Regions from separate parts of the Thomasclavelia ramosa DSM 1402 genome, predicted to be linked through region 1. Evidence: a T-box and tRNA genes for the amino acid it is inferred to sense, from the RefSeq annotation. Region 1 holds a T-box; the other holds one or more tRNA genes.
The links. A T-box is a leader RNA that pairs with one kind of tRNA and senses whether it is charged. The one in region 1 lies ahead of alaS (alanine--tRNA ligase), so its partner is inferred to be a tRNA-Ala.

Region 1 (3,292 bases):
AAAATAATGTTTTCTAAAATAATATATAATATTGAAGAAGTATCGTTTAATGAATATCTTGATGAATTGATTGATGAAGGATTGATTATTCAACGTGGTGATAAGTATTATTATTTTGAAATGGATGAGGCTGAAAAAAATATAGCTGAATATTTAAAAATACGGATAAATAAACCCGATGAACTTTTTGATGAAAAAGAAGTAGAACGATTGTTGACAAATTATGAAAAGACTCAAGGTATATGTTATGCTGCCAAGCAGAAAGAAGCCCTAAATTATTTTTTAAAGTCTTCTTGCATGATTTTGACAGGCGGACCTGGAACTGGGAAAACGACAATTGTTCAAGCACTTTTAAAAGTGTATTCGGCATTATACCCAGATGATCGAATTGGTTTAGTTGCGCCAACTGGTCGGGCTGCAAAACGATTGACAGAATTAACTGGAATTTATGCTTGTACAATTCATCGCCTATTAAAATGGGATCTTCATAGTAACACATTTGCTATGAATAAAAGCAATCCATTAGATTTAGATGTTTTGATCATTGATGAGTTTTCAATGGTCGATTGTTTATTGTTGAGTAAACTTTTTGAGGCGGGTCGAGGAATCAATAAAGTATTATTTATCGGTGATTACCATCAATTGCCTTCGGTTGCACCTGGAAATATATTACAGGATTTGATGGAAGCTGGAGTGAAAACGATTGAGCTAGATGAAATCTTCAGACAAGCTAAGGATTCAGGAATTATTCAATTGGCTCATCATATTATTCATAATGAAATTGAAAATATGGATCTTTTTGAGCAATATCGGGATATAAACTTTTTTCCTTGCATAAACTATGATGTCGTAAAAAATGTTAAGATAATAGTAAAAAAAGCAATTGACGAAGGTTATGACACAAATGATATTCAAGTACTAGTACCAATGTATCAGGGAGTGGCTGGAATCGATGCTTTGAATGATGCTTTACAAGATGTTTTTAATCCGATTGATGAATTTAATGATTCATATCAAATTGGCCGCAAGGAATATCGTGTAGGTGACAAAATTTTGCAGTTAAAAAATCGACCTGATGATGATGTTTTTAATGGTGATATTGGAACGCTTGTTGAAATATGTCGAAAAGATAATTTTGAATATTTGCAAGATACACTGATTGTTGATTTTGATGGTAATTTTGTTGAATATACAAGTAATACTTTTAACACAATTACTCATGCTTATTGTATGTCGATTCATAAATCGCAGGGAAATGAATTTAAAATCGTTATTATGGCGGTCTTGTCTGATTATTATATTATGCTACGGCGTAATCTATTATATACAGCGATTACAAGAGCAAAGCAGTCTCTCTTTATTTTAGGAAACTCTAAAGCTTTTATGCATGGTTTAGCAAATTATCAAGACAGTCGTCGAAAAACAAGCTTAAAAAGTCGTTTTAAAACAATTGAAACCTTAAATGTGTATGATTTTCTTGAATAAAGGTAAACTATACTGAGGTGAGATATATGATGACAAGAAGCAAAATACTAATTGGATTAACAGTTGCATCACTAATGATTTTGTTGAGTGAATGTGAGTGTGTTGAAGATATGATGTATGAACTCAAAGCAAAGATGTAAAGATATAAATTAATAGTCTTGAAAAATATAATTGGATAGTTTATAATTTGGTAAATCGTTGAAAAAGAAAAGTACTATAAAATAGATCTTTCAGAGAAAGTATGGCTGGTGAAAATACTTATCATTTTATAGGAAAGCTACTTTGGAGAGTAATTAAAGATTACCGTGTAGGCTACGTTACCAGTCAAGTAAGGGCATGAGTTTTCATGAACTAGGATGGTACCGCGATTAAAGTCGTTCCTAGCAATAGGGCGACTTTTTATATTGTAAAGGAGAACAAGATGAAACAATTAACAGGAAATCAAGTTAGAAAAATGTTTTTGGATTTTTTTGAAAGCAAAGGTCATAAAGTTGAACCTAGCCACTCATTAATTCCTAATGACGATCCAACTTTATTATGGATCAATGCTGGAGTAGCAGCAATTAAAAAATATTTTGATGGAACAATAACTCCAGATAATCCACGAATTACAAATGCTCAAAAGTCAATTCGTACTAATGATATTGAAAACGTTGGAAAAACAGCTCGTCATCATACATTTTTTGAAATGTTAGGGAACTTCTCAATTGGTGATTATTTTAAAAAAGATGCAATTGATTTTGCGTGGGAATTATTAACTGATGAAAAATGGTTTGCTTTTGAAAAAGATAAATTATATATTACAGTTCATGATCATGATGAGGAAGCTTATGACTATTGGGTTAATGTCAAAGGTGTTGCTGTTGATCATATGTTAAAAACACCAGGTAACTTTTGGGAAATTGGCGAGGGACCATGTGGACCCGATTCAGAGATTTTTTATGATCGTGGGGAAAAATATGATCCTGATGGTTTAGGAACAAAGTTGTTTTATGAAGAATTAGAAAATGATCGATATATTGAAATTTGGAATTTAGTATTTTCACAATATAACTCACAAGAAGGAGTAGCTCGTGAAGATTATAAAGAGTTGCCACAAAAAAATATCGATACTGGGATGGGATTAGAAAGAATTACTAGTATTATTCAAGGTGGAGAAACAAATTTTGATACTGATTTTTTCTTACCAATTATCCATGAAGTAGAAAAATTAGCCAATGTTTCATATCAAGAAAATAAGATGGCTTATCGAGTTATTGCTGATCATATCCGGACTGTAACATTTGCACTTGCTGATGGAGCATTATTTGATAATGCAGGTCGTGGATATGTTTTGAGGAGAATTTTAAGAAGAGCTGTTCGTTATGGTAAGCAAATTGGAATCGAAAAAGCGTTTATGTATGATTTAGTTGATGTTGTAAGCGAAATTATGAAAGAATTCTATGATTATCTACCAGAAAAAGTAAGTTATATTAGTGACTTAGTAAAAAAAGAGGAAGAAGCTTTTCATAAGACGTTAACAAATGGTGAAAAATTATTAAGTAGTATTATCGCAAAAAATACTGATGGTGTGATTAGTGGAAAGGATGCCTTTAAATTATACGATACTTATGGTTTTCCTTTTGAATTGACTTTGGAAATTGCTGAAGAATCAGATTTAAAAGTTGATGAAGAGGCTTTTAGAGCAGAGCTTAAAGTACAACAAGAAAGATCGCGTGGAGCACGTACTGATAGTGAAAGTATGGCAAGTCAGAAACCTGATTTAATGGCCTTTGATTTACCATCGAATTTTGAATATGATCCAACA
Region 2 (3,292 bases), 1.2 Mb from region 1:
GCTACTGTGTCAACAACAGATATGGAAGCCACTAAATATTCGTCACATCGCATATATGACATAAAAATTAAAGCTTGTCCCAATGAAAACAAAATTTCATTGATTGTCAAAGGAATTGCTTTACGAACAATACTGGTTAATAAGTTGACATTAATTCTAATTATCCCTTTTAAATCAAAACTAAAGAAATGTTTATTTCGATATAAAATAATCAAATATATTGCCATTTCAACAAGTCGAGCAATAATCGTTGCAATAGCCGCCCCTTGAATTCCCATTTTAAAGAATCCAAAATTTCCAAAAATCAAACAATAGTTTAATGCGGTATTAGTTATTACTGCTACTATCCCCACTTTTAGCTGAATCTTGTTAATACCAACTGCTCGTAAAGCCATCATACAAGTGAACGAAACAGCAAAAGGGATATATGTATATTTAGCAAGATGTAAATATTTAATCGCCTCATCAACTATAATCGGTGTTTTAGAAAACAATTCAATTGCGTATTGAGGAAAAATAAAAATTATTAATGTAAATAAAAGTCCTGCCCCAACCGCAAAAGCCATATTAATATTAAATACCTCTTGGCAATTTTTCTTCTGCTTAGCCCCGAAAAATTGAGCAATATAGATTCCCGCCGCTCCACATAACCCAAATAAAATTGAGTTCATAATTAGAAAAAAACGATTTGCCACCGTTACTGAAGTTAATGCAATATTGCCAATACTGCCAATCATTACATTATCAATTAAATTTACAAACGTTGTGATAAACTGTTGAGCCATAATTGGAAAAGCAATACTAATAACAGTTCTATAGAATTGTTTAGTTCCAAAATATTTCTTCAGCATCATCACTCATCCTTTTTTCTCTTTAATAAATCAGGGAACGCACGTATCAAACGCCGGTGCCCATATTTAAACAACTTCTTTTGTCTAATTAATGATTTTAAGACGATTTGCTGCTTTTGCCATTCTAGACGCTGTTTTTCAATATATGCACGTGCTTCATTTTGTTTTTCCTCAATACTTGCAATCAATCTATTTTCACTTTCTTCCAGTACTTGTTTTACTAATTCTAATTTCTTTTCAATATCCAATGCTACATGTGTTGATACAATTGTATCAACAATAAAGAGAACTGATAAAACCCCACTTAAGACAAATAAAATATTTTCATCAACTAATAATAGCTTACTAGTAAAAAAAGGCTGAACATAATCGATTGCCACAACACTAAATAAACCAAAACAAATAAAACCCTCTAAACAAACACGACCATTCAAATTAAAAGCCTTTTGGCTATAATCCCACCAGCGTCGATGGAACAGTTTCTCCATTACATACGAAGTAATATATTCTAATAAACAAGCTACTACCCCGCCACTAATAAATAAAGTATAAATAGGATAATTAACCTGCTGAATATCAAATAAAACAATTACCAGCATTGCACCAAAACCATAAATAGGAATCCAGGGACCATTTAAAAAACCTCGATTATATGGTTTTTGATGCCGTGATAAAGGCAAAATGATTGATTCCCAAATCCACCCCATTAAACAATAAATAAAGAATGAAACCACAAGAATTATCAACTTTCCAGTCATATTTTGCCTCCTTTAAATAAATTAAAAAGTCTGCCAAAGCAGACTTAATATACAATTGGTGGAGCCTAGCGGGATCGAACCGCTGACCCCCTGCGTGCAAGGCAGGTGCTCTCCCAGCTGAGCTAAGGCCCCAAAATATTAAAATATATATGGTGGGCCTGAATGGATTTGAACCATCGACCTCACCCTTATCAGGGGTGCGCTCTAACCAACTGAGCTACAGGCCCATATATATCTATTTGCAATTAACTAATGGTGGGCCTGAATGGATTTGAACCATCGACCTCACCCTTATCAGGGGTGCGCTCTAACCAACTGAGCTACAGGCCCATCAATCAACTGCCCTAATATAATAGCATGTAGATTCTTTACCGTCAAGCATTTATTTATAATTTTGACAATTTTTTTTATTTCTTAATTTTATCAAAAAAATCGTCATTGCATATTATTTGTTTGCATATCTAAATATTGTTATACTTTGATTATAGTTTATATTTAAGGGAGGCAATTATGAACTTATATGAAATAGAAGTATTAGATAATAACAATCAAACAATCTCACTAAATAATTATAAAGATCAAGTTTTACTAATCGTCAATACAGCAACCGATTGTGAATTCACCGAGCAATATGATGATTTAGAAGAACTTTATGAAAAATATCATAATTATGGTTTTTGTATTCTAGATTTCCCATGTAATCAATTCGGTGAACAAGCACCTGGAACAATGGAAGAAATCATGTCTTTTTGTGCGGATACTTATGGTGTTAGTTTTCCGCAATTTGCTAAAATCGAAGTCAACGGCCCAAATGAATCACCACTTTATACATATTTAAAAGAAAAACAAGATAGTACTTTATCAAAACGAATCGACTGGAACTTCACAAAATTTTTAGTTAATCAAGAGGGTGATGTCGTTGCCCGCTTTGAACCGTTAGTAAAGCCAAGAGAAATTGAAAATAATATTAAAAAATTATTAAAATAAATCTTTATAACAACATACTTGCATTGCAACATAATAAAAACTACTAAATTGAATGAACTTATTATTTTAAATCAAAAATAATAAGTTCATTTTTAATATTAATATTCATCGTATCTGATACCTCATCTTTAAGATAAGATTCTTGTATATTCCTCTTTTAATTACATATATTATTAAAGGAGGTAATAATGGTAAAATTTGCAATTTATACATTTTTAGGATTTATTCTTGAGTCAGTATATGTTTCAATCTTAAAGAAAGAATTCTATCTATCGGGATTACTAAAAGGACCGTTTATCCCTATCTATGGCTTTGGTGCATTATTGATTTTAAGCATTGTCCCTTATCATACTAATAATTTTGAAATCTTTTTTTATTCACTATTCGGCTGTACTGCCCTAGAATATTTGACTCACTTTTTCTTATCATATGATTCACAAATAGAAGTATGGAATTATGGTAAAATACCTAGCAATTATACTAGCCGTATTTGTATGTTCTATAGCTTGATGTGGGGATTTTTAGGAATTATTTTAGTTAATTACATCGATCCATTTATTAATAGCCTTCTAATTAATTTAAATTATTATGCTGTTAATATTATCGCACTCATATATATCCTTATAATCCTATATCAATTTTATAATCAGCAATTTCAAGTAACAAAAAAGCAGCCTAAATAGGTTGCCTACATAT

Region 2: it encodes a tRNA-Ala, which carries the amino acid that the T-box ahead of alaS (alanine--tRNA ligase) is inferred to sense. The anticodon was not compared.

Annotation. Positions count from the first base shown of each region.
Region 1 is NZ_CP036346.1:1,427,292-1,430,583, forward strand. It holds gene recD2 (SF1B family DNA helicase RecD2) at 1-1,485, shown strand, start outside; T-box leader at 1,675-1,870, shown strand; gene alaS (alanine--tRNA ligase) at 1,907-3,292, shown strand, end outside.
Region 2 is NZ_CP036346.1:2,653,008-2,656,299, forward strand. It holds gene EYR00_RS12730 (MATE family efflux transporter) at 1-851, opposite strand, end outside; gene EYR00_RS12735 (putative ABC transporter permease) at 854-1,609, opposite strand; tRNA gene EYR00_RS12740 (tRNA-Ala) at 1,666-1,741, opposite strand; tRNA gene EYR00_RS12745 (tRNA-Ile) at 1,760-1,836, opposite strand; tRNA gene EYR00_RS12750 (tRNA-Ile) at 1,863-1,939, opposite strand; gene EYR00_RS12755 (glutathione peroxidase) at 2,120-2,596, shown strand; gene EYR00_RS12760 (putative ABC transporter permease) at 2,785-3,279, shown strand; gene EYR00_RS12765 (hypothetical protein) at 3,292-3,292, opposite strand, start outside.